2 linked regions of the Euzebya sp. genome follow. The protein of the gene in region 1 interacts with the protein of each later gene in a pairwise test. Links are inferred from orthologs where the notes say so. Each region holds a gene or a part of one and is shown in the gene's direction. Other genes may lie near its edges.

Evidence for each region. Proteins that work in one complex are often made in the same cells at the same time.
Region 2: the proteins of ACEQ2X_RS00235 (region 1) and panC interact in binary tests that used the Escherichia coli proteins (3 or more experiments, as listed by UniProt). The link is inferred for Euzebya sp. from one-to-one orthologs.

The regions. Positions count from the first base shown.
Region 1 is NZ_CAXQBR010000001.1:43,487-49,134, forward strand. Bases 168-3,137 are described here. They hold ACEQ2X_RS00235 (NUDIX domain-containing protein), read left to right. Parts: upstream 168-1,373; coding sequence 1,374-1,901; downstream 1,902-3,137. Other genes in these bases: ACEQ2X_RS00225 (DUF501 domain-containing protein), read left to right, coding at 168-407; ACEQ2X_RS00230 (exopolyphosphatase), read left to right, coding at 404-1,324; ACEQ2X_RS00240 (hypothetical protein), read left to right, coding at 2,055-2,558; ACEQ2X_RS00245 (helix-turn-helix transcriptional regulator), read left to right, coding at 2,558-2,827; ACEQ2X_RS00250 (HAD family hydrolase), read right to left, coding at 2,781-3,137. Also shown: more of ACEQ2X_RS00225, read left to right, coding at 1-167; more of ACEQ2X_RS00250, read right to left, coding at 3,138-3,650; ACEQ2X_RS00255 (nitrite/sulfite reductase), read right to left, coding at 3,897-5,639.
Region 2 is NZ_CAXQBR010000075.1:86,689-92,874, reverse strand. Bases 3,010-6,009 are described here. They hold panC (pantoate--beta-alanine ligase), read left to right. Parts: upstream 3,010-4,074; coding sequence 4,075-4,944; downstream 4,945-6,009. Other genes in these bases: nadC (carboxylating nicotinate-nucleotide diphosphorylase), read left to right, coding at 5,469-6,009; panD (aspartate 1-decarboxylase), read left to right, coding at 5,035-5,421; ACEQ2X_RS16875 (hypothetical protein), read left to right, coding at 3,010-4,074. Also shown: ACEQ2X_RS16900 (DMT family transporter), read right to left, coding at 1-307; ACEQ2X_RS16895 (tRNA-binding protein), read left to right, coding at 452-850; folB (dihydroneopterin aldolase), read left to right, coding at 899-1,258; folK (2-amino-4-hydroxy-6-hydroxymethyldihydropteridine diphosphokinase), read left to right, coding at 1,260-1,850; ACEQ2X_RS16880 (Rossmann-like and DUF2520 domain-containing protein), read left to right, coding at 1,850-2,716; more of ACEQ2X_RS16875, read left to right, coding at 2,800-3,009; more of nadC, read left to right, coding at 6,010-6,186. UniProt on the Escherichia coli protein: Catalyzes the condensation of pantoate with beta-alanine in an ATP-dependent reaction via a pantoyl-adenylate intermediate.

The DNA.
Region 1 (5,648 bases):
TGCTGCGGGTCGACCCGGCGCTGCCTGACGGCACGCCGTTCCCGACCGCCTTCTGGTTGGCCTGCCCCCTCGCGAGCTCACACGTCGGCACGCTCGAGGCCTCCGGCGTCATGCAGGACCTCAGCCGGCGCGTGCAGGACCCCGACGACCTCGCGCCGGCGCACCGCGCCGCCGGCCAGCGCTACGTCGCGTTCCGCAACGCGCTCGGGCCGCGGGTGCCGCGCGACCCGGCGGCCGGCGGCATGCCGGACCGGGTGAAGTGCCTCCACAGCCTGTACGCCCACCACCTCGCGACCCGGGACTCCGCCGTCGGGGCGTGGGTCGCCGAGCGCCTCGAGCCGATGCCCTGCCCGGCCCCGTGCGCGACGCTGCCGGAGGGACGTGCGGGTGGGGACGGGCACGGATGACCCGCGTCGCGGCCGTCGACATCGGCACGAACTCCGCGCGCCTGCTGATCGCCGACGTGGACCCGGCTGCCGGCCTCAGGCCGATCGACCGGCGCCTCGAGATCGTCCGCCTGGGCCAGGGCGTGGACGCCACCGGCCGGCTCGCCGACGAGGCGATCGCGCGGACCGCCGACGCCGTGCGCGCCTACGCCGCGGCGTGGCGGGCCGCTGATGTCGAGCGGGTGCGCATCACGGGCACGAGCGCCGCGCGGGACGCCGCGAACGCCGCCGAGTTCGCCGACGCCGTGGCGGCGGCCGCGGGTCTGCGGCCCGAGGTGCTGTCCGGCGAGGAGGAGGCCCGGCTGGCCTTCCTCGGCGCCACCGCCACCCTGTCGGGGCACCCCGGCCCGTACGCGGTGCTCGACATCGGTGGGGGCTCCACGGAGGTGGTGGTCGGGGACCACGACGTCGAGGCGTCGACGTCCCGGCGGATGGGCTGCGTCCGCCTGACCGAGCGGGTCCTGACCGCTGACCCGCCGACGATGGACCAGGTCGACACCGCCCGGGCGCTGGTGCACGCCGAGCTCGACGAGGTCGACGCCGCCGTCGCGCCCGGCCGGGCCGCGACGCTGATCGGCGTGGCGGGCACCGTGACGACGCTCGCGGCGCTGCACGCGGAGCTGGACGGCTACGTCGAGGGCGCGGTCCACGGGACGTCCCTGGCCGCGGCCGCGGTCAGCGAGCTCGCCGAGCGCCTGCTCTCGACCTCCGCCGCTGCGATCGGGCGGCTCGGACCGGTCCAGCCCGGGAGGGAGGACGTCCTCGCGGCCGGCGCGCTCATCCTCGACGAGTTCGTCGGGCGGTTCGGCTTCGCCGACGTCGTCGTGAGCGAGGCCGACGTGCTCGACGGCCTCGCCATGACGCTGGCCTCGCCATGACGCTGGCCTCCCGATGACGCTGGCCTCCCGATGACACTCGAGGTGGGCGGTGGCTGACGCGGGCACCGAGCCCGTCGAGCTGGTCGACGCCGATGGGCAGGTGCTCGAGGTCGTCACGCGCGCGGAGCTCAGACGGCGCGGACGCGCAGCACGGCACCGCTGCACCTACGTGGTCGTGCTGCGCCCCTCCGGCGACGTGGTGGTCCACCGGCGAGCGGACTGGAAGGACGTCTACCCCGGCGCGTGGGACCTCGCGTTCGGCGGGATCTGCGACGTGGGGGAGGGGTGGCGCGAGTCCGCGCGCCGCGAGCTCGCCGAGGAGGCCGGTGTCACGGGCGTCGACCTCGAGGACCTGGGCCAGGTCACGTGGCAGGCTCCGGGCGCCGCCCTGCTCGGCAGGGTCTTCGTGGCGCCGTACGACGGGCCCGTGGCGCCGGCGGATGGCGAGGTGGCGGAGGTGGACGAGGTGCCCGCCGCCGATCTCCGCTCCTGGATCACCGGACGGGACGTGGTCAGCGACTCCCCGGACGTCGTCCTGCCCCTCCTCGAGGCCCACCTGGGCCTTCCTCGGGGGTGACGGCAGGTGCGTCACAGGTTTGTCGTCCAAGGGTCAACGATGTAGTATTTCTACTACCTGAAAGAACGATGTACGACAGGAGTGATCCCGATGGTGCTCGAGCGGATGTTCACGCGGCGACGACCGGAGCAAGAGCGATCAACGCCGCCCCTCGTGCTCAGGCGCCTCGCCGCGGTCGGTGCGGTGGGCCTGTACCCGCTGTCGCTGCTGGTGCTCGACGACGGGCTCAGGCTGCGACCGCCCTTCGACAGCGTGCCCGTCGCGGTGCTCGTCGTCCTCGCGGTCGCGCTGTGGATCGCCACCTTCGTCTTCGTCAACGAGTTCCGGCGGCGGCTCGCGCAGGCACCCGACGACCAGCTCGACGAGCGTGAGCGCGCCGTCCGCGACGAGGCGCACCTGATCAGCTACCGGATCCTCGGCGGCGCGCTCGTCCTGCTGGCGCTGTGGACGCTCGTGGGCGCCCCGCTCGTCGCCGGGAGCCGCGAGATCAGCCTGGACGTGGTGCTGGACGCCGCCTTCGCGCTGGTGATCGCGGTGTTCACCCTGCCCAGCGCGGTGGTGGCCTGGCGCGACACCGGTGACGACCTCGACGAGGACGACGAGGTGGAGGGCGTGGCGCCGCCGGTGGACGGCGACCGCGTCCGCGGGAGCGCGTGATGGCGCGCGGACCGAGCGACGCCGACCAGCTGTTCAACCGGATCGCCGTGCTCCGCACCGAGCGGGGTCTGTCCCGCCGGGAGCTCTCGGAGGCCGTCGACGTGCACTACCGCACCATCGGCTACCTCGAGCGCGGCGAGTACAGCCCCTCCCTCGCCCTCGCGTTCCGGATCGCCCGCTTCTTCGACCTGCCCCTCGAGGCGGTGTTCAGCGACCGCCCCTTCACCCCGTTGAGCGAGCAGGTCTACCGCCGCGACGCGCCGGCCTGAGCCGAGCCGGTCGGACGAGGTCGAGGACCGTCGCCCAGCCGCCGTCCTGCGGCGCGGCGATCACGTGGTCGGCACCGGCGGCCTCCGCCGACCCGCCGGTGACGGCGACGGACGTCCCCGCCCACGCGAGCATCTCGAGGTCGTTGTCCCCGTCGCCGACGGCCAGGACCTCGCAGGGGTGGACGCCCAGCTCGGCACACCACCCCTCGATGCCGCTGATCTTCGAGACCCCGTGGGGGCCGACCATGATCGTCCACCCGCCCATGACGTGGTCCGGGCCGGTGTAGGCCTGGGCGAACGGCGCGACCGCACGGGCGACCGCGAGGCCGGCTGCCACGTCCTCAGGTCCCAGGCCGCAGACACCGAACCCGACCACCCGCCCTGCGGCGACGGCGGGGCGGGGGTCGCCGGGCAGGGGGTGGCCGAGGGCCCGCAGGTGGGAGGGGTGGGTGCGGCACCCCGGTGGCACGACCGCGTCGACGTCGTGGTCGCTGACGTGGACGACCGGGGGGAGGCCGTGGACCTCGAACGCCGCCAGCACCGCCGCGCCGGCCTCGGCGTCGAACGCCGTGCGGTGCCACTCCCTCCCGTCGAGCAGGTCCGCGCCGATCGCCCCGGACAGCAGCACGGCGGGACCGGCCAGGCCGAGGGGGTGCAACCCGGCGTGGGCGGACGCGTACCGCCGGCCGGTCGCGAACAGCACCGGGATGCCCCGCTGCCGCAGGGTCTGCACGGACGGGAGGGTCGAGTCGTGCACCTGCGCCGGTCCCCACCAGAACGTGCCGTCGAGGTCGGTGACGACGGCCTTCACCCGTCTGCGCATGCCGGCAGGCTAGGCGGTCAGCTGCACGTCGTCCGGTGCCGTGGGCCGGGAACTGCCCGCCGTCGGGTGGTGCGGCCCAACCATCTGCACGTCGTCTGGCACCCTCCGGGTCAGCGTGCAGTCGACGGCTTTGGGGCACCGGTCAGCGTGCAGTCGACGGCCGTGAGGCACCGGTCAGTGTGCAGTCGGCGGCCGTGGGGCACCGGTCAGTGGGCAGCCGATGGGCTCACAGCCCGTGGGGACGGGTCAGGCGCACTCGCCCTGGCCGAGTTGGACCGCGAAGCGGTCGGAGTGGCCCCAGTCGACGTAGAAGTCGGGGTCCTCGGCCAGCGCGGGCATGGTGTCGAGCGCCTTCAGGTCCGTCTTGATCGCTTTCGGGTCGACCCGTGCGACCCAGTCGGCGAACTGCTCGCCGAGCTCGCGCTCGGTTGCGTACCGCTCGACCAAGGCGACGGCCACGTCCGGGGCCTTCTTGGCGGGCACCTTCGCGACGTAGTGGCCGAACTTCGCGCCGCCGTCGCCGACCCGCGCACCGACGTACACCCGGTAGCCGGGCGCCTCGTTGCCGTCGGGGTCGCGGCGGGCCATGCCGCTGAACCCCAGGTCAGCGGTGGTGTGCTGGCCGCAGGAGTTCGGGCACCCCGAGATGTTGATCCGCAGGTCCTCGATCTCGTGCAGCCCGTTGGACTGCAGCGCGGCCGTGACCGCCTCGGCGAGCCCGCGCGAGGCGGTGATGGCCAGGTTGCAGGTCTCCGCGCCGGGGCAGCTGACGACGTCGCCGGACTTCTCCGCGCGGGCGAGCGCCATCCCCTCTGCGTGCAGGGTGGTGAACAGGGCGGGGACCTGCTCGGCGGTCAACCCGACGAACAGCAGGTTCTGGCGGATCGTCGTGCGGAGCTGCACCGCGTCACCGAACTCCCGCCACACCTTCGCGAGCGCCCGCAGCTGGGTCGACGTGACGTCGCCGAGGTGGAACGTCGCGTAGGCGCCGTAGGCGGTCGAGCCGTCCTCGGTGCGGTGGGCGAACACGTTCGCGTCGCGCCAGCGCTCGTACTCCACCAGCGCGCCGGGCGCGACCACGTCACCGGCGGGGGGCGGGGGGGCGTCCACCGCGTGGGACCCGCCCCGCGGGCGCACCGGGACGTCGAGGGAGGGGTAGGTCCGCTCCCGCTCGAGCCGCAGGCGGCGGGTCTCCACCTCCGCCCGGAAGCGTTCGATGCCCCACTTCTTCAACAGGAACTTCATGCGGGCGCGGACGCGGTTCTTCCGCTCGCCGTGCTCGTCGAAGATCTCGAGGATCGCCTCGACGGTGGGCAGCACGCGGTCAGCGGGGGTGAACGGCTCGAGGAGGTCGGCCTCGCGCGGGGCGGACCCGAGCCCACCGCCCACGTACAGGGCGAACCCCGGGTTGCCGTCGCCGTCGAGCCGCCCGAGGAAGCCGATGTCGTGGATGCCGAGCTGCGCGTGGTCCTTCGCCGACCCGTCGAAGGCCATCTTGAACTTGCGGGGCAGGTTCTGGGTGAGGGGGTGGCGCAGGAAGTACCGGGTGATCGCCTCCGCCGCCGGCCGGGTGTCCACCACCTCGTCGGGGTCGATCCCGGCCAGGTGGGACTGGGTGATGGTCCGCACGCTGTTCCCGCACGCCTCGCGCGTGGTCAGACCGGCGTCCGCGAAGCGCCGCAGCAGCGCCGGCAGCTCGTCGGTCGGGACGAAGTGCAGCTGGAAGTTCTGGCGGGTGGTGATGTGTGCGAAGCCGCGGGAGTGGGTGTCGGCGACGTCCGCGATCGCCTCCAGGTGGTCCGGCTCGAGCAGCCCGCCCGGGACCTTCGCCCGCACCATGTGGGTGTCGGAGTTCCTGATGCCGTAGCACCCCATGTGCAGCCGCTTGCCCCGGAACGCGTCGTCGTCGATCTCGCCGGCCCTCCAGGCGGCGATGACCCCTTCGAACTGATCGATCTCGGCGTAGTCGGCGTACGAGGCGGTAACCATCTGGGCTCC
Region 2 (6,186 bases), on another replicon or contig:
GCATGCCGGCGAGGGACGAGTCGATCCACTGCTGGGCGATGGGGAACAGCAGGAACGGGATGGCCATCCACAACAGACCGAGCAGCGCGATGCGCGGCCAGGCGCCGGGGTCCACCGACCGCCGTGACGCCGGCACGGCGGCCAGGGCAGCGGTGCCGAGGGCGAGGCGCAGGAAGGCGATCTGGGCCGGCGCGAAGTGCCGGAGCCCCAGGTCGATGAACAGGAAGGACGCACCCCAGATCGCCGCGAGGCCGAGCAGAAGCGCCCAGTCGCCGATGGTGAAGGAATCCAGCTCGCGGTCGGTCATGTGGCGCACCATGATCGCCGTCGCAGGCGGGCCACATCGGCGACCACCGGACATCGATCGTCACGATCCTGCCACCGGCCACCGGACGCCGACCACGCCGGGGACTGGCACGGCGGCGACCCCAGCGGCTAGCGTCCGCGGTCGATGGCAGCCCAGCACTCGATCGATCCCGACGGACGCCCCTACGACCCCGCGGCGGTGCCGGCGAAGGACGTGGTGGGCGCCGAGGGGTTCTTCGCCGTCGACATGCGGGCCGGCGTGGTGACCGCGGTCGACGACTTCCCCGAGGCCCGCAAGCCGGCCTGGAAGCTGACCGTCGACTTCGGCCCGGTGATCGGCGAGCTCCGCACCTCCGCCCAGATCACCAACTACACCGCCGCCGAGCTCCTCGGCCGCACCGTGGTCGGGGCGGTCAACCTGGGGGAGAAGCGCATCGCCGGCTTCACCAGCCAGTTCCTGGTCCTCGGCGCGCTCGACCCCGACGGCACGGTCCGGCTGCTCGAGCTGCCGGACGGGGTGCAACCCGGCGCGCCGATCGCCTGACCGCGTCCACCTGACCGCGCACCGCCCCGGCGCGTAGCCTCGCGGCACATGGACGTGATCGAGATCAAGGGCCTGCGGGTCGTCGGGCACCACGGGGTCTTCGACTTCGAGAAGGCCGACGGCCAGACGTTCGTCATCGACGCCACGCTCGACGTCGACCTCTCGGCGGCGTCGAGGTCCGACGACCTCGACGACACCGTCAACTACGGCGTGCTCGCCGAGACCCTCGCCGACGCGGTCGCGAGCACGCGCTTCGACCTGATCGAGCGCCTCGCCGGCCACCTCCTCGACCTGATCATGGCCGACCCCCGGGTCGCCGGCGCGCAGGTGCGCATCGCCAAGCCGGACGCCCCGGTCGCGGCGGACCTCGACGAGGTCGCGGTCTGCCTGCGGCGGCGCAGGGCCTGACGTGCGGGTGCGCATCCGCGAGGCGGTCGCGCTCCGCCAGCCACCGGCGGGGCCGGAGGCGGTGTTCCTCGGCATCGGCGGCAACACCGGTGATCGGCTGCACTACCTGAACCGCGGCGTGCGGCTCCTCGACCGCCACCCGCGGATCAACGTCGACGACGTCTCGAGCGTGTACGAGACCGCTCCGATCGGACCGTCGGACGACCCGTACCTCAACATCGCGGTCCGCGTGCTGACCGACCTCGCGCCCCTGCCCCTGCTGCGGGCCTGCCAGCGCGTCGAGGCCACCCTCGGGCGGGTCCGCTCGACCCGCTGGGGCGCTCGGACCATCGACGTCGACGTGCTGCTCTACGGCGACCGCCAGCTCACCGCCGACGTGCTGACCGTCCCGCACCCCGAGCTCGCGAACCGGGCGTTCGCCCTCGTGCCGCTGACCGAGGTCGCCCCCGGGTGGCGACTGCCGGACGGTCGCAGCCTCGCGAAGGCGATCGCGGACCTGGCACCCCTCGAGGGCATCACCGCGATCGGGCGGCAGGTCTCCGTCGAGCCGCTGCCGTCGGGGCCCCCCGACCTCGCGATCGGCACCCCGTGATGCGGGTCGCGATCGTGGGGCCCGGTCGCGTCGGGGGCGCGCTCGCCCTGGCCCTCGCCCACGCCGGGCACGACGTCGTCGCGCTGGTGCCCGGCGACCCCGCGTCGGCGTCCCTCGCGCGCGCCCGGTCCCTCGTGCCGCAGGCCGCGGTGGTGGCGCTGGCGGACCTCCCCCGCGACGTCGACCTCGTGGTCGTGACCACACCCGACGACCAGGTCGCGGCCGTCGCCCGGGCCGCGGGGGCCGCCGACGTCGTGGCACCCGGCCAGCGGTGGGTGCACATCGCTGGCGGACTCGGCCTCGACGCCCTGGCGGTCGTCCGCGCCGCGGGCGGTCGGGTGGCCGCCTGCCACCCCGCGATGACCGTCCCCGACCCCGAGCGGGGGTACGCGAACCTGCCCGGCGCGTCCTGGGCAGTCACCGCGGAGGATGCGGACCTCGGGTGGGCCCGCACGCTGGTGCTCGACCTCCGCGGGTCGCCGGTCACCCTGGCCGCGGACGACCGGACGCTGTACCACGCGGGCCTCACCCTCGGCTCGAACGCGACCACGGCGGTCGTCGCCATGGCCCGCGACCTCCTGCTCGGCGCGGGCGTCGAGGACCCGGCGGCGTTCCTGGTGCCGCTGGTCACCGCGTCGGCCGAGGGGGGCGCCCGGCGCGGCGTCGAGGCCCTGACCGGGCCGGTGCGCCGCGGCGACCACGGGACGGTGCGCGCCCACCTCGGCGAGCTCCGGCGCAGCTTCCCCGAGGCGGTCGAGGCCTACGTCGCCCTGTGCGACCTGCTGCTCCGCCAGTCCGTGCGCGCGGGCCTGGACGCCGAGCGCGCCGCCGCGGTGCGGGCGGTGTTGGACGAGGTCCGCGGCTGAACCTAGTGTGCAGGTGCACGGGTGACGCCCGTCGAGCCGTGCCGCCGCGACCGCGCGGCGTGACGTCCGAGAGAGGATCGATCGTGGGGAACCGAACGATGGCGACCGCGCGGGCAGCCCTGGCGCTGGCCGTGCTGAGCCTGCTCGCCGCCGGCTGCCAGGTCCGGGTGGACGCGGGGATCGAGCTGCAGCCGGACGACGTGGCGTCGGTCGACCTGACCATCGGCATCCGCCTCGAGGAGGGCTTCCCGAGCGACGTCCCGACCGAGGACGCGATGTCGGTGGAGGACACCGAGTCCGAGATCGCCGACCTCGCCTCGACCTGCGGCTTCGACGCGTCGGCCGCCGACATCACGCAGTACGACGAGGACGGGTTCATGGGCGTGAACGTCGCCCTCGACTCGATCCCCCTCGACGCGGTCAACTGCTTCTTCACCGAGCAGGGTGACGACCAGTTCTTCCAGTCCTTCGAGCTCGAGCGGGACGGTGACGAGTACGTGTTCGCCGCCACGATCCCCGACCTGACCCAGGGGTTCACCGAGGCGTTCAGCGAGGGCTTCAGCGAGGGGCTGGGCGGCCAGAAGCGCCAGGTGGCCGCGGAGGGCGATGCACCGCTCGACGAGGACGCCTTGGGGGACGCGCTCGAGGAGGGCTTCGGCGAGGCCCTGCAGAACCCCGAGGAGCTGTTCGAGATCACCATCCGGGTGACGTTCCCGGGCAACGTGGGGGAGAACAACGCCACCCGCGTCGAGGGGACGACCGCGATCTGGGAGGTCGGCGCGGGTGAGACCCAGCTGATGGCCCGCGGGGAGGCCAGCGAGGGCGGCGGGCTCGGCGGCACCCTCCTGTGGGTGCTGGTCGGGATCCTGTTCCTCGCGGGACTCGGCCTGATCCTGTTCCTGGTCCTCCGGGGACGGAACCGGACCTCACCGACCGACACGCCCGCCTACCAGGGCGGGCCCCCGGGCACCGGCGTCCCGCCGGGGCACGAGGGCGCGCACTTCCCGCCCGCCGGGGGCCCCGGCACCGTCCCGCCCCAGGGCGCGCCGGGCCAGGCGCCGCCCCCGGGCGTGGCTCCCGGCGGTCCCCCGCCCGCGTCGTGGGGCGGCACGCCGCCGGTCTCCCAGACCCCGCCCCCGCCCGGCGATCCGGGCGGGTGGGGCCAGTCCCCCCAGGCACCCCAGCCCCCTCCCCCCCAGCCCCAGGCGCCCCCTCCCCCGGTGCCGGACCAGTCCCCGCCGCCGCCCGCCCCGGAGGGACCGGCCGACGGCGGCGAGCCGCCGGCCCGCGGCGCCACCCGCACCTTCCGCCCCCAGGACCTGCTGCCGCCCGACGAGGGCCAGCGCCCGCCGCAGTAGGTGGCCGACGCTCCAGCGGTCGCCCGCACCAGCGCGGCGGTCCGCGCGGCGCTGGACGGCCCCCTCCGCGCCGGCCGGTCCATCGGCCTGGTGCCGACGATGGGTGCCCTGCACGAGGGGCACCTGTCGCTGGTGCGGGCCGCCCGGGCCGGGACCGACGTGGTGGTCGTCTCGATCTTCGTCAACCCGCTGCAGTTCGGGCCGGGTGAGGACCTCGACGCCTACCCCCGGACCTTCGACGCCGACCTGGCGGCGCTGACCGGTGAGGGCGTGGACCTGGTGTTCGCGCCCGAGGCCACGGCCTACACCCCTGCGGACGCCCGCACGACCGTGCACGTCGTCGGACTGACGGACGGGCTCGAGGCGGCCAGCCGACCGACCCACTTCGACGGGGTCACGACGATCGTCACGAAGCTCTTCAGCACGGTCCGCCCCCACCGCGCCTACTTCGGCGAGAAGGACTTCCAGCAGCAAGCCGTCATCCGCCGGATGGCGCGCGACCTGGACCTCGGCGTGGAGGTCATCACCCGACCGGTCGTGCGCGACCCCGACGGCCTGGCGCTGTCGAGCCGCAACACCTACCTGAGCCCCGACGAGCGGCGTGACGCGCTGGCCCTGTCCGCTGCCCTGGCCGCAGCGCAGCGCGGCTGGGCGGGCGACGCCGATGCGACGAGGGCGGACCTCCTGGGTACACTCGGGAGCGCTCCGGGAGTGCGTCTGGACTACGCGGAGGTCATAGACCCCGAGACCCTCGAACCGCTCGAGGGCGTCCACGACGGACCAGCCCAGGCAGTGGTCGCGGCACACGTCGGCGACACCAGGTTGATCGACACCGCACCGCTGCAGCCCGCGAGCACCGACCGAGCCTGAGACCCCACAGCGATCGGCTGGATCCCGCAGCACCGACTCGTGCACGCGAGCGTGCAACGACGGGACCGGCACGAGGAAGAGGTGGTGTGCGTGTTCCGCACCTTGATGAAGTCGAAGCTGCACCGCGCGACGGTGACCGGCGCCGATCTGAACTACGTCGGGTCCATCACGATCGACCCGGACCTGATGGACGCGGCCGACCTGATGCCGAACGAGCGCGTCCAGATCGTCAACAACAACAACGGCGCGCGGCTCGAGACCTACGTCATCTCCGGCGTTCGCGGCTCGGGCGACATGTGCCTCAACGGCGCCGCCGCCCGCCTGGTCCAGCCCGGCGACACGATCATCGTGATCAGCTACGGGATGTTCGACCGCGAGGAGGCCGCGGTCCACGAGCCGACGGTGATCATCCTCGACGAGTTCAACAAGCCGGTCGACGTGCGCGCCGACGAGCCGGCCCACACCGTCCTCACCTGACGGACCCGGGGCACCTGGCGCACATGGCGACGGCGGAGGGGGAGCGCGTGCCCGCCCTGGTGGCGCTGGCCGATGTCGTGGCGACCGCCCTCGCCGAGGACCTCGGGGAGGGGTGGGTCGTCGACGACGACCTGACCGCCGCCGCGACCGTCCCCGCGACCGCCACGGCGACGGCCCGGTTCGTCCCGCGCCAGCCGGGCGTCGTGGCCGGGCTCGGTGCGGTGGTGGCCACCTACGCCCTCGTCGACCCCTCCACCACCGTCACCCTGCACGCCGCGGACGGCGATCCCGCCGTCCCCGGCCGCGCGGTCGCGACGGTCAGCGGGCGGGCGCGGGCGGTGCTGGTCGGCGAGCGGACCGCCCTCAACCTGCTCACCCACCTGTCGGGGATCGCGACGGCCACCCGCCGCCTGGTCGACGCGGTCGACGGGGCCTGCGCGATCCGGGACACCCGGAAGACCCTCCCCGGCCTGCGCGCCCTCGAGAAGGCCGCCGTGGTCGCGGGTGGCGGCGCCAACCACCGGATGTCGTTGGTCGACGAGCTGCTGGTCAAGGACAACCACGTCGCCGCCGCCGGCGGCATGCGCCAGGCCGTCACCGCGGCCCTCGCCGCCGCCGGCGGTCGTCCGGTCCAGGTCGAGGTGGACTCCCTCGACCAGCTCGACGTCGTCCTGGCCGCCGGCGCGGAGCGGGTCCTCCTCGACAACTTCTCCCTGGCCGACACCCGCGAGGGCGTCGCCCGCTGCCGGGCGACCGGGCGGACGG